DNA from 2 places in the Halomonas binhaiensis genome. Region 2 is predicted to be linked to the other one. Evidence: riboswitches for the same ligand, from Rfam matches in the RefSeq annotation. Region 2 holds a riboswitch; the other holds the start of a gene.
The links. Region 2 has a riboswitch for thiamine pyrophosphate ahead of E4T21_RS21685 (TenA family protein). Riboswitches for the same ligand answer to the same signal wherever they lie in the genome.
Positions count from the first base shown of each region.

Region 1 (7,252 bases), 1.5 Mb from region 2:
CCGCCCTGTTGCATGCGTTCAGGGCGTTTGATTGTCTAGCGTTCTCCAACGCCGATGCCTAGTGCATCGGCGTTGTTGTCTATTTCCAGAATGTTCATATCAAGAATGATGTCTGTCTCGAGGAGGAGCTGTGTCACCATCGCTCAAGGGCATTGCCTACATGTGTCTTGGGGTGCTGTGTCTGGCATTGGGGGATGCTGTGTCCAAATGGTTGGGGGCCAGTTATTCAACGATCCAGATCATCTTCTTCCGTACGCTGGTTTCGTTGCCACTGATCGCATTGCTGGCGTATTTCTCCGGAGGACTGGGCAAGCTCCGCACCAGACGCCCCAAGGTGCATCTGGTGCGTGGTTTGATCTATGCGGGGGCGATGGCCTGCTTCGTGACAGGACTGACGATGATGCCATTGGCGGAAGCGACGGCCATTGCTTTTGCAGCGCCGCTGTTTGTCAGCCTGCTGTCGGTGCCCTTGCTGAATGAAAAGGTCCAGCCTCCGGTGATACTGGCTTCCCTGATCGGCTTTGTGGGGGTGCTGGTAGTCGTGAGGCCAAGTTTTTCAGGAATCTCTCTTGGGGCTCTGTTTGCCTTGGGAGCCGCTCTGTTCTACGCATTGATGATGATCACGTCGCGCCGCTACGGGACGCGAGAGTATCTCTGGGCCATGGTCTTCTACATGGCCCTGGTGCCCTTTGTGCTTTCCAGCTTCATGCTGCCTTTTGTATGGCAGACGCCAATGGCGTGGCATTGGCCTGGCTTTCTGCTTTCAGGCACCCTGGGAGTGGGCGCCACCGTCTTTATCACTCTGGCTTTTCGCCATGCTCCTGCGGCCATTGCCGCGCCTTTCGATTACACCGCCATGCTATGGGCGGTGCTGCTGGGATGGGGCATCTGGGGTGAGGTGCCCGATATCTGGGTGTTGATCGGCGGCACGCTGATCATTGGCAGCGGGCTATCGATTGCCTATCAGGAAGGACGCACTTCCTTGAAGAGGCGACCTACGGTCTGAGTCCCTTCCAGCTACGAGTCTCGAGCCGCGAGCACGCTGCGCTCGAGTTGAAACCTCGGCTGTTGTCTGTGATCCATGGAGTGGTACTGAACAGCTCGAGGCTTGTCGCTCGGAGCTCGTAGCTTGAAACTCGCCTCAGGTTGCGCCCTTCCACTCCTTCACCAGCACTTGAGTCGCGACCTGAGGGTCGGGTTGCCCGCAGATGGCGGAGACAACGGCCATGCCGTCGGCGCCACTGGCACGTACCTGGGCGGCATGTTCGGCCTTGAGGCCACCAATGGCGACACTGGGCAAGGGGCTGGCGCTGACCAGCTGCGCCAGTCCAGAGAAGCCCAATGGCGTGGCATGATCGCTCTTGGTTGCGGTGGCAAATACCGGGCCCAATCCAAGGTAGTCCAATGTGGAGCGGTCCAGCTTGTCCAGTTGGGCATGATTCTGCACCGATAGGCCAATGATGGCCTGTTCCCCCAGCAGACGGCGGGCTTCGCCGACATCTCCATCCCCTTGGCCCAGATGCACGCCATCAACCTCTGCCGCCAGGGCAACCTCGACACGATCATTGATCACCAGGGGAACGCCGGATCCGTCCAGCAATGTCTTGAGGCGTCGGGCGATAGTGATCAGCTCGGCGTCACTGGCATGCTTGTCGCGCAGCTGTACCAGAGTGACGCCTCCACGCACGGCAGCCATCACGGTGTCCTCCAGACCCTGGATTGCACACAAGGCTGGGTCAGTCACCAGATAGATGGCGAGCTGTTCGGGACGGAAGCGGCGTTCAGCAGACATGATTGATCTCCACGGGGGCGAGATGAGAGAAGGTGCTTTCGTTGAGGTTGTACAGGGCATCGAGGAAGGCGCTGGAAAAGCTGCCGGGGCCGTTGGCAGCAAGGCCTGCCTGGCGCCCGGCTTCTGCATAGCAGGCCAATGCAGCGATGGTGGACTCGAAGGTGTCGCGGCCACTGGAAATGAAGGCGGCGATCACTCCTGTCAGGCTGCAGCCTAGCGTGGTCACCCGTGGCATCAGTTCATGACCCCCGCAAATACGGGCCAACCGCTGGCCATCGGTCACCAGATCGATCTCTCCGGTGACGGCGACCACCGCCGATGTGGCGCTGGCCAAGGCAATGGCCGCCTGGAGAGCCTCATCAGTACCGGCGGTAGTGTCAACGCCGCGACCACTATCGGCCTGGTGTGCCAGGGTCATGATTTCCGAGGCATTGCCTCGAATGACAGTCGGCTTCAGGGCAAGTAGTTGCGCCGCGACATCGCGGCGATATCGGGTGGCACCAACCCCGACTGGGTCGAATACCCAAGGCTTGCCATGTTGCCGGGCGCTGTGTGCTGCCATGAGCATCGACTCGACCCAGCCTGCCGAGAGCGTGCCGATATTGATGGTCACGGCATCGGCCAGAGCAGCAAATTCCGAGACTTCCTCTGGAGCATGAACCATGGCAGGCGATGCACCCAGTGCCAGCAGGATATTGGCCATGCTGTTCATGGCGACAAAGTTGGTCAGATTATGAACCAACGGTGGGGCCTGGCGGAGTTCCTGCAGATGAACACCGAGAACGTCCGGTGAGAGCGTTGCGTTAGCCGAGCTGGATGGCATGGAAGAGCGGGATGACATCATTGCCTCCGGGCGGAGGCAGGTGGAGACACGGCATCATGCCATGTCGACTCCCTCCGCCGGTATGATCCGGTTCAGGTTCAAAGGGTACATCTCAGCCGTGCGGCCATCGCTCGGCGCCCCTGTCGAAGGCTTTCACTATCCTTGTTCTGCGCGATGCTGTAAAGCCAGCGCAGAGACCCGCTGTAAGATGCGTTGATGCATGAGCCCTTATGGTGCGGGAGCAGCGGCACCGACGAAATGTTCGGACCAGTAATCCAGGGCAAGGGACGTAGTGGTCACCCTACGTCCGCTACCTGGAGCATGCACCATGGTGTCATCGCCCATGTAGATGCCCACGTGGCTGACCCCGGACCCCTTGCCTGTGGAGAAGAACAGCAGGTCTCCCGGCCGGGCAGAGTCGATGGGGGGAAGGTTGTCATATTGAGACTGGGAGGTGCGTGGCACCGAGATGCCTGCCCTGGAGTAAGCCATCTGGACCAGGCCGGAGCAGTCCATGCCGCGTTCGTCGTTGCCCCCGTAGCGATAGGGCGTGCCTATCGCGCTCCTGGCTTCCGTCAGCACCAGAGCGCGTTCCATGGACAAGCCTTGGGAGCCATCCTGGGTCGAAAGCTGAGGAGAAGAACAGCCAGCCATGACCAACATCGCCAGTAGCCAGGGCAGGACGCGAACGAAGGGAAAAGGCGCAGGCATCATTGGCGCGATCCTTGCTGAGATGGATGCCGTACAAAGGTAGCCTGTTGGCGGTAGTGAGCCAAGCGCCAATATCCCGATTTCCTTATCGGAAGGAAATGCGTGTACCGCTGGCCAGCATTTCATCTGGGGTCATGGGGTGGCCCGGCACGCCGATCATTTCATCACCACACTGGTCGGCCCAGGTCAGTACGCCATGGGTCAGTCTTGTTTCGCCAAGGACTTCACGGACTTCTCCTGTACCGAGAAAGGTGCGTGTCTCGCCATGTTCATCGCAAAGTTCAGACACGCCATTGGCATGGTGAAAGCGCACGGTACAGATACCATCCATGGACTCGACTTCGACAATGGGTGAAAAGCCATGGGATAGGGCGTAGACCAGCTCCTTGAAGGTAATCTGCCGGCCCAGGGTATCGCTGATATTGGACATGGTGAACTGCCTCATCAAGGGCAATGAAGGTTGCCTTTGTTTAGACTGGTCCAGGTCCGTGTATCTGGCAAACCCAATTTTGCATGGCGCCTGCTGAGAGCTGCCCTACATGTCCGAACAGCTGCCGCAACGGTCGAAAAAGGGGGAGACGGATGTCTCCCCCTTGTCGTGACAGGGCTATTCGCAACAGAACGATGACGTCGCAGATTACCTGGCCGTCTCGAGAGTCAATGCGCTGTCGCTATTTTGTGGGCATCCTGCCCCTGGATATCGAGGTTCAGTGCTCGTGGTGTTCTTCCTGGTGACCCTCTTGCTGATGCTGGGCATCAGCAAGGCCGGCATGCAGCACTTCAGCGTTGTGCAGCATCATGCCCAAATAGTGGGAGGTTGGCCCACTTTCGGACAAGGCTCCGGTGTAGAGAGTGCCCGCAATAGGCAGGCCAGTCTCTTCTGACAGTTGCTGCATCAGGGCCGGCCCCACCATGTTTTCCTGGAACAGTGCCGGGATATTGCGTTGCTTGATGATCTCGATCAGCTTGACCAGATCGGCGGCAGAGGGCTCTGCATCGGTAGAGATACCGACCGGCGACAGGAAGCCGATGCCATAGGCTCGTTGGAAGTGCCCAAAGGCGGCGTGGTCAACGATGACATAGGTATCATGCGGTACGGCGTCGAGCAGCTCGTGGATATGGGCATCCATCGCCTTGATTTCCTTGATATAGGCATCGGCCTGAGCACGATAATCCTGCTCATGCTCGGGATCGACGGCAATCAGACCATCACGGATATTGGCGGCGTAGATGGCTCCTGCTCCCAGGTCCAGCCAGGCATGTGGGTCGAACTTGCCATGCTCATGGTCTGCATGTGCCTCGGACTCGGCGTGCTCCTCTGCATGCTCTCCGTGGCTGCTGTGATGTTCTTCTTCATCGTGCCCGGCATGTTCTTCATGCTCTTGATGATCTGCGTGATCTGCGTGATCTGCGTGATCTGCGTGATCGTCGGCATGTTCCATGGAAAGGCCGCTGTAAGGCAGAGGTCTGGTACCTTCGCTTGCTGTCACCAGTTTGCCTTGATAGCCACTGGAGTCCAGCAGGCGACTCATCCAGCCTTCGAACTGCAGGCCGTTGAATACGACCAGGTCCGCTTCGGCCAGGGCGCGCGCATCGCTGGGACTGGGCATGTAGACGTGAGGGTCACTATCCGGACCCACCAGGGATGTCACCTCCACGTGCTCGCCACCGACATTGCGAGCCATGTCGGCCAGTATGCTGAAGCTGGTCACTACCTGAACCGGCTGGGCCTGCGCCAGTGCGGTAAACCCAAGGGTGGCGAGGGCTACGGCGATGAGTCGAGACTTGGCACAGGGCAATGCAGATGGCAATGGCATGATGGGTGACTCCTGTAAGGCGATGGTGCAGGTTGATGTCATTCGTTCATGTCGGCGCCAAGCGGCGAGGCTCGACGGCGCCGGCGAGCAGTCAGGCTGTAGTGGCGACCGAATATCGCCGAGAACAGATAGGCCACACCGGCCAGCAGAATGATGGCGGGACCGGATGGCAGGCTGAGGTGGTAGGACAGCAGGAGGCCTCCACTGCTGGATACCAGGGCAACCAGCACCGAGATCACGATCAGTCCTTCCAGGCGGGTACTCCAGAAGCGTGCGGTGGTAGCTGGCAGCATCATCAGGCCTACGGCCATCAAGGTGCCCAGGGTCTGAAAACCGGCGGTCAGGTTCAATACCACCAGACCGAGGAAAATGCTGTGGACCAGCCCGCCACGCACCCCTTGCCCCCGCAGGAACAAGGGATCCAGGCACTCCACCACCAAAGCCCGGAAAATCACGGCCAAGATGATGATGATCAGGCTGCTGATCAACGCGATCAGCAGCAGCGCGGTACTGTCCACTGCCAGTATCGAGCCGAACAGTACGTGGGTCAGGTCGACACTGCTGCCGGCAAGCGAGACCAGCATGACACCACCCGCCAATGAGATGAGAAAGAAGCTGGCCATGGAGGCGTCTTCCCGATGCCCCGTCATCTGCGAAACGCTACCGGCGAGCAGAGCCACCAGGATGCCGGACAGCATGCCACCCAAGCTCATGGCGGGCAGAGAGAAACCCGCCAGCAGAAATCCCAGCGCCACGCCTGGCAGGATGGCATGGGACATGGCATCACCGATGAGGCTCATGCCGCGGAGCACAAGGAAGACTCCCAGGGGAGGCGCTGCCAGCGACAATGCCAGGCTAGCCACCAAAGCACGGTTCATGAAGGCATAGTCGAAAGGAGCGATAAACCAGGCGTAGAGGGTTTCTAGCATTCAGTGGGTTCCTGGGAAACTCAGGGGAAGCCGCGGGGGGCGCGACAGCTGGCCAATGGTATAACGGTCGAGCAGTGCATCTGGCGTGGCCCAGCGACCATGGCCTTCAGCCAGGATCAGCACGTCATCGGCCAGCTTGCTCAGGTGGGCCATATCGTGCAGGACGATCAGAATGGTGGCGCCCTGCCTGGCCATATCGCGCAGTACCTCCATCAATACGTCCACAGTGTCGGTATCGACGTTGGCGAATGGCTCATCAAGCAATAACAGTTCTGCTTCCTGCATCAAGGTGCGCCCGATCAGGGCGCGCTGACGTTGGCCTCCGGACAGCTCGCCCAGAGGGCGATGGGCCAGGTGTGAAATGCCCAGGCGAGTCATGATTTCGCGGCCACGGCGATAGTGCGCGCCACAGTAACCCTTGAAGGCACCATGGCTGGGCCAGGTGCCGGTCATGATCAGTTCCTCGACACTCATCGGAAAGCTCAGGTCGAGAGCGAGCTGCTGGGGCAACCAGGCTCGACGTACCGCAGGTACCTGGCATTCCACGGAGCCAGATACGGGAGTGAGAGTGCCCATGATGGCCTGTATCAAGGTGCTCTTGCCGGCACCATTGGCACCGACCAGAGCGGTGATGGCTGCATCCTGGAAGGTCCCGTCGATATGCTCGAGCACTGTGCGCCCGCCACGGGCCAACTGGAGGTCCTTGAGTTGCAGGCGTGACATCAGTGCCACCATCCCGCGGACCAGGAGACCGCCAGCCACAGGGGTGTCAGGGGGATCAGGGCATATATCAGCCGACGTCCCACCGATAAGGACATCAGCGAAAAGTGACACGGCCCTTCTGGGCGGTGACGGTGGGACATGAAGGGAACTCCGAAACAGGGAAGGTCTGACAGAAAGGCTATAACATAACAAAAGTGCTGCCGGGATGCTAAGCCCGTGTCCATGGAAACTCGTACCACCAGGGTGCTTCCTGCAATCAATGGCACTTCCTGCAATCAATGGCACTTCCTGCAAGCCATGGTACTGCCCACAAATAATGATGCTTGCTACGAATAGGGGATTGCCTATGACAGCATGACAGGGAACTTTTTGCTGAACTGTTGATATAGGACCTGCACAAGCGCCGATTTCGAGATAAACTGAAATACTGATGCTTGGCGATTGAGGGGTGCATGCC
Region 1 is NZ_CP038437.2:4,590,885-4,598,136, reverse strand. It holds gene E4T21_RS20045 (DMT family transporter) at 131-1,006, shown strand; gene thiE (thiamine phosphate synthase) at 1,142-1,792, opposite strand; gene thiM (hydroxyethylthiazole kinase) at 1,782-2,633, opposite strand; TPP riboswitch at 2,668-2,767, opposite strand; gene E4T21_RS20030 (C40 family peptidase) at 2,844-3,329, opposite strand; gene E4T21_RS20025 (hypothetical protein) at 3,412-3,756, opposite strand; gene E4T21_RS20020 (metal ABC transporter solute-binding protein, Zn/Mn family) at 4,034-5,143, opposite strand; gene E4T21_RS20015 (metal ABC transporter permease) at 5,182-6,072, opposite strand; gene E4T21_RS20010 (metal ABC transporter ATP-binding protein) at 6,073-6,795, opposite strand.
Region 1: linked by a shared signal. The riboswitch ahead of thiM (hydroxyethylthiazole kinase) and the one ahead of E4T21_RS21685 (TenA family protein) in region 2 are both predicted to bind thiamine pyrophosphate.

Region 2 (7,252 bases):
TCAAAGGCTTCAAGGCCCTGCAGGAACGCCGCTCTCCCGATAATCTGGAAAGCTGGCTGATCTGATCATGCGCCATTCATTACTCCAACAGTTCCAAGCCACTGGTGTGGCAGCCCTGTGGCGCACACTTGCCAACGCCAGTCCAGCCACCCTGTGGCGCCTGAGCCGGATCGCAGTGTCACTGTGCCAACCAGTACTCAGGCGTGAACGGGCAGTGACGCAGATCAACCTTGATGTGGTCTACCCCGATATCACGGCCAGTGAACGTAGCTGTCTGGCCCGCGACAGCCTGATGCATTCCACTGCCACCATGCTGGAACTGGGGTTTGCCTGGCAGGGCAAGACGGAGAAAGTTGCCGCCAGCATTGTCGAGGTACATGGCAGGGAGTTGCTGGATGACGCGCGTGCTCATGGACAGGGCATCATTGTTCTGGCTCCACATTTCGGCAACTGGGAAATTCTCAACTTCTGGCTGTCCAGCCACTTCCCTTTCACTGCCATGTATGAACCCCCCAAGCTTGCTGCACTGGACCCCATTATCCGTGCTGGCCGCGAACGCAATGGTGCCAAGCTGGTACCGACCAACCCTAGAGGTGTCGCGGCGTTGCTCAAGGCACTCAAGCGCTGCGAGGCCGTGGGGATACTGCCGGATCAGGAACCGGCCTGGGGCAGTGGCGCCTTTGCCCCCTTCTATGGGCGCTTGGCATATACCGCCACCTTGCTACCCAAGCTGGTCTCCCGAACCAATGCACGTGTCGTTACCGGAGTCGCCCGGCGCCTTCCCGGTAAAGGCTATGCCTTGCACTTCCTGGCCGCTGACGAGCGCGTCTATTCCGAGGTTGAAGTCACTTCCTGCACAGGTGTCAATGCCAGCGTAGAGGCAGCCATTGCCCTCGACCCTGCCCAGTATCAGTGGGAATACAAGCGCTACACAAAGACTCCCCAGGAAGAACGCAACGACCCGGACTTTCATCGCTACCGCTTGTATAGCAGCCGTAACATGCAAAAGACTCTCGGCAAGAAATACAGGTAATACCAGCAGGCACTTCAGTGCTGTTAGTCCAATGCCTGGCGGACCGATATCTACTGGAACGATGTCTGCCAGCAGCAACAAAACCCACTTTACTTGTCGCCTATAAGTGACAGGGAACCCTGCTGCATAATTGCCCTCGAATCCATGGAACTCTTTATTGGAGCTCCATACTTCCATACGACAATATTTAAGTGCATGGTTCCTATCGCAGGAGCTATTTCGGATGACTTGCAAGGAGTGCTAGATGCAACGATGGACTCGAACACAACTGCGACTATTCGCGGCGTTATTATTATGGGGCCTCAGCGCCTCAGTACTTGCCATTACGCCCGAAGCGCTGTTCGAGCAAGTCAGCGGTCAGGCACGCGATCTGGCCGAGTCCCCCTATGAGGAACCGAAGTTTTCCGGCGAGTTGCCACAGCAGCTTGCTGAATTGAGTTATGACCAATATCGCCAGATTCGCTACCGCAAGGATCGTGCAATCTGGCGCAACCAGGGTCTATTTCAAGTCGAGCTGTTCCACCCAGGCTTTCTCTATAAAAAGCCTGTGGCCATCCACCTGGTAGAAGGTGAAGAGATCAAGGAGCTGCCTTTCGACAGCAGCCGCTTCAGCTATGATGACCAGGTTGCATCCCTGGCTGACCAGGACCTGGGCAAGCTTGGCTATACAGGGTTTCGTCTACACTACCCACTGAATCAGGCTGATACTGCCGATGAGTTTGCCGTATTTCTCGGTGCCTCCTACTTCCGCTTGGTAGGCAGAGGTAATAGCTACGGGATGTCAGCCCGAGGACTGGCTATCAATACAGGCTTACCCCAGGGGGAAGAATTTCCCTCATTCAAGGAGTTCTGGCTGGTTCGCCCGCAGCCCGATGCCGATCACATGACCATCATCGCGCTGCTGGATAGTCCCTCTCTATCTGGCGCTTATCGCTTCGACATCACCCCGGGACAATCCACCGAAATTGTCACAGAGGCACGCTTGTTCGCTCGCAAGGACGTCCAAAAACTCGGCATTGCACCACTGACCAGCATGTTCCTGCATGGTGAGATGGGCCGTCATCAACAGGACGACTATCGTCCCAGAGTACATGACTCCAGTGGATTGCTGATGGCTACCAGTACCGGCGAATGGACCTGGAGGGTTCTGGACAACCCTGAAACACTGCAGATCACCAGCCTGCAGGACACCTCTCCCAAAGGTTTTGGTCTTGTCCAGCGGCCACGTGCTTTCGATGCGTATCTGGACATGGAAGGCCGCTATGAGAAGCGCCCCAGCCAATGGGTCGAGATGCAAGGGGACTGGGGAGAAGGCCGCGTCGAACTGGTCGAGATTCCCTCCGACAGTGAGGCCAACGACAACATCACTGCATACTGGGTACCGAAGACGCCATTGCTGGCCGGAGAGTCGCGTACCTACCGCTATCGCACCTATACCTTCGCTTCGGCACCAGAAAATGACTCCCTGGCTAAAGTCGTGCGCTCTCGTCAAGGGCTGGCAGGCAACGGACACCACGATACTCCACCAGACTCGAATATCCGGCAGTTCATCGTCGATTTCCGTGGAAAAGATCTTGATGGCCTCGATCCCAGCCAACCCGTAAAGGCAGCCTTGACAACTTCCAGCGGCAAAATCAGCCATGCTGTTGTCACTGCACTACCCGACGGAAAGACCTGGCGTGCCAGCTTCCGCCTTGAACCAGAAAGCGGCAGCCCTGCCGATATGCGTCTTACGCTGAACCTGAGAGGGCGCCCGTTGAGTGAAACCTGGAACGCTATCTGGAACGATAATGAACTCTGACACTTACGCACTAAAGGTACCTGGCCTGCGCCTTCGACGCTTATGTGTCGGGCTGGCTATTGCGGCCACCAGCGCGCTAGGTATCTGGACCATGTTCCGCATACTGCACGCAGGAGGCATCACCCCCGTGGAGATTGCCATTCTGATCCTGTTTGCCGTCACGTTCAGCTGGATCACGGTGTCCTTCTGGAGCGCCGTGATCGGTTTCCTGTTGAATCTTTTCAACATTGATCCCCTCAGCCTGAAGCGTCGCGCACCTGGCCCATACCATCCTCCTGCACGGCCCAAAGGTTCTCACTCACTTACCGCGCTGGTCATGCCCATCCACAATGAGGATGTGGACAGAGTCGTCGCAGGACTGGAAGCCACTTGCCGAGACATTACCCATCTGCCATCCGACATGACGGTGGAGGCCTTCGTCCTCAGTGATAGTACCGAGGCCGATGTGGTCGCTCGAGAAAAAACGCAGATTGCGGCCTTGCAACAACGCCTGTCCGGACATATCCGTGTCCATTACCGTCACCGCGACAGCAATGCCGGACGCAAGGCAGGCAACCTTGGTGATTTCTGCCAACGCTGGGGACAGCACTACGACTTCATGCTGGTACTGGACGCCGACAGCCTGATGAGTGGTGACTGCATCATTGCGCTGATCGATGAGATGATGGCCAATCCCCGACTCGGGCTGGTGCAGACCATTCCTATCCCGGCCAGGCAGGACAGTCTGTTCGGCCGAGCCAATCAGTTCGCCGCAGCGCTCTATTCGCCGATGCTGGCCACGGGCCTGAGCTTCTGGCATGGCACCGCTGCCAACTATTACGGCCACAATGCCATCATTCGGGTGGCAGCCTTCACCGACCATTGCGGCCTGCCGGAACTGCCAGGCAAGCCGCCTCTCGGTGGCGATATCCATAGCCATGACTTCGTCGAGGCCGCCCTGCTACGCCGTGCGGGGTGGCAGGTTCGCATGCGCACAGACCTCACTGGCAGCTTTGAGGAAATGCCAAGTCACATCCTCGACTATGCCAAACGCGACAGGCGTTGGGTCCAGGGTAACCTGCAGCATCTTCGCCTCTTGACCGGGCGCGGCCTGCACGCCCTCAGCCGTATACACTTCCTGTGCGGCGCCCTGGCCTATCTGACTTCCCTGTTGTGGCTCGTGATTCTGACCATCAGCACACTTGACGCCCTGGTGCGCGCGCTGATTCCTCCCAACTTTTTCACTTCCAGCTACCAGCTGTTCCCCAATTGGCCCATTGCACCACCCAACCTGATCATGCCATTGCTCACCGGCACCCTGGCCATGTTGCTGATGCCCAAGCTACTGGGCCTGATACTGGGTCTGTTACGGCAAGCACCAGCCTATGGCGGTCGTATTCGGCTGACGTTGAGCATGTTGCTTGAAACACTGTTTTCGATGCTGATTGCTCCACTGATGATGGTATTCCATAGCCGCTTCGTCATTCAGGTCATCAGTGGCCGGACCGTTCCCTGGAATGCTCAGGCACGCGAGGGCCGAGCCTTGCCCTGGGGAATGGCCTGGAAACACACTTGGGTGCTGGCCGCAGCAGGATTGATCTGGTCCCTCGCGACCTGGACCTATACTCGAGATTTCTGGTTGTGGCTGACCCCTGTCTGGCTGGGCTTGATTCTGGCGGCACCGTTGGTGCGTTGGAGCAGCAGCCTGAGCATCGGTCGGCGCTTGCGCCGCGCCGGCCTGTTACTGGTGCCGAGTGAAACCCAGTCACCAACCGTTATCGCCGAGATGCACTATCCTGAGCCGGCCACCGAAGCGGCAGAGCCCGCCGCTCCTCCTAAGGAACTCCCCAAGGACATGCCGATACAGTCCTTCACACGTCACTGGAACAAGAACCCACGCGCTTTCTTCAAACGGCAGCGTAATTAACAGGACATGCCACGAGACGACGGATTCTAGTATCAGGGCATCCGTTGGTTTCGTGGCTTCCCGCAGCCCCCTTGGGGGTGCTATGCTGTTTCGCATCGCTTGACGGGGTGCCGGTCAATCCGGCTGAGATGGCGCAAGTGTTCTTTGGTCTGAAAGGCAGAGCCAATCTGCCTGGCAGGAAAGCAGCACACAGCGCTGGTCCCGTGGAACCTGATCCGGGTGATGGTCTTCGTTTGTCCTTCATGACAAACGCAGCCAGTGAACCGGCGTAGGGAATCAGGCGGTGGTGGACAAAGAGATGGTAGACAAGACCCTCTCTCCGTTACTGCCAGACCCGTCCCCACTCCGCATATTCTCCTCGCCTCTTCGCTACCCCATTGCCCCGGATCATCATGACCGGAGGCCATATGGGCTACTGCTTCAACGACCTGATCGATAGCAACCGCCAGGAATGGACGGCTTATATCGAGCATGACTTTGTCCGCCAGCTCGGCCACGGCTCGCTGGACAATGCGGCATTCCGTCATTACCTGCAGCAGGATTACCTGTTTCTGATCCAGTTTGCCCGAGCCTATGCCCTGGCAGCCTATGCCTGCGTGCCGCATATGCCCTACATCCTCGATACCGAGTTGCCAGTCATCGAACAGGATGACCAGAAGCCCGAGCCACACTGGCGTATACCCGCTATGTACTTGATACCGGTAGCCGTGGAGACCTGCTCGACCTGCGCATTGCGCTATCTCCCTGCATGGTCGGGTATGCCGATATCGCTACCTGGCTGGGCCAGCAGTCATTCACTCAGCGCGGCAAGGCCAATCCCTTCGATGCCTGGATCTCGATGTATGAAGGAAAGGAATTCCAGCAAGCCGCCCAGTCCGAGCGGGAATGGCTCGACGCCCAACTGACCCAAGTTTCCCCTCAGCGCTTCTCCCGTCTCGCCACCATCTTTCGTGATGCTACCCGTCTCGAGATCGATTTCTGGCAGATGGGACTCAATCTCAGCGACTGAAGACTGCCCCCTGACAAGCTATCGCCCCTGTAATAGTCACCATCACGCCAATAACCACAATCACACCGAGGAGAACGCCCATGTCCAAGACGGCTCATTTTCTGGCGGAAACCGCCCGCGTCGACGAAGCAGCCATTCAAGCACTACCAGGGTCGCGCAAGGTCCACGTAGAGGGTTCCCGCCCCGATATCCGTGTCCCCTTCCGCGAGATTTCCCTATCACCGACCCGCACCAGCACGGAAGACGAACAGAACCCACCGCTGCTGGTCTACGACACGTCAGGTCCGTACACCGACCCGGGGGCCACTATCGACCTGCGCAAGGGACTGGCAGAACTGCGTCGCTGCTGGATTGACGAGCGTGATGATACCGAATGGCTTGATGGCCCGACCTCGGAATATGGCCGCCGTCGCGCCGCCGACCCCATGCTCGCGCCACTGCGCTTCGATCTGAGCCGTACTCCTCGCCGTGCCAAGACCAATGCCAATGGCAGCCCAGGTAATGTTACCCAGCTTCACTATGCCCGCCGCGGCATCATCACCCCGGAGATGGAGTTCATCGCCATACGCGAAAACCAGCGCAGGCAGCAACTGGGCAGTGATGAAGTTGAGCGTATCCTTGGCCATCAGCACCCCGGCCAGGGATTTGGTGCGCGCCTGCCGCAAGAGATCACTCCAGAGTTCGTGCGTCAGGAAGTCGCGGAAGGTCGTGCCATCATTCCCTGCAACATTAACCATCCCGAATCTGAACCGATGATTATCGGGCGCAACTTCCTGGTAAAGATCAACGGCAACCTGGGTAACTCAGCCGTCACTTCCTCGATCGAAGAGGAAGTCGACAAGATGACCTGGGGCATTCGCTGGGGAGCGGACACCATCATGGACCTGTCCACTGGGCAGAACATTCATGAAACGCGTGAATGGATCATCCGCAATTCCCCGGTTCCCATCGGCACAGTTCCCATCTATCAAGCTCTTGAAAAGGTCAACGGCGTCGCAGAAAACCTGACCTGGGAAGTCTTCCGCGACACCCTGATCGAACAGGCCGAGCAAGGCGTGGATTATTTCACTATCCATGCTGGGGTATTGCTGCGCTATGTCCCGCTGACCGCCAACCGCGTAACGGGCATCGTTTCCCGTGGCGGTTCGATCATGGCCAAATGGTGCCTGTACCACCACCAGGAAAGCTTCCTCTACACTCATTTCGAGGAAATCTGCGAGATCTGCAAACAATACGATGTCGCCTTCTCCCTTGGCGATGGCCTGCGTCCCGGCTCTGTGGCCGATGCCAATGACGAGGCCCAGATGGCAGAGCTCAAGACGCTGGGGGAACTGACTCGCATTGCCTGGAAGCACGATGTCCAGGTCATGATCGAAGGTCCAGGTCACGTCCCCATGCACCTGGTCAAGGAGAACATGGACAAGCAGCTTGAATACTGTGATGAAGCGCCTTTCTACACCCTTGGCCCGCTGGTGACGGATATCGCCCCAGGCTACGACCACA
Region 2 is NZ_CP038437.2:3,068,721-3,075,972, forward strand. It holds gene E4T21_RS13560 (DUF4870 family protein) at 1-65, shown strand, start outside; gene E4T21_RS13565 (lysophospholipid acyltransferase family protein) at 68-1,033, shown strand; gene E4T21_RS13570 (OpgD/OpgG family glucan biosynthesis protein) at 1,278-2,834, shown strand; gene mdoH (glucans biosynthesis glucosyltransferase MdoH) at 2,824-4,740, shown strand; TPP riboswitch at 4,834-5,033, shown strand; partial or broken gene E4T21_RS21685 (TenA family protein) at 5,148-5,749, shown strand; gene thiC (phosphomethylpyrimidine synthase ThiC) at 5,830-7,252, shown strand, end outside.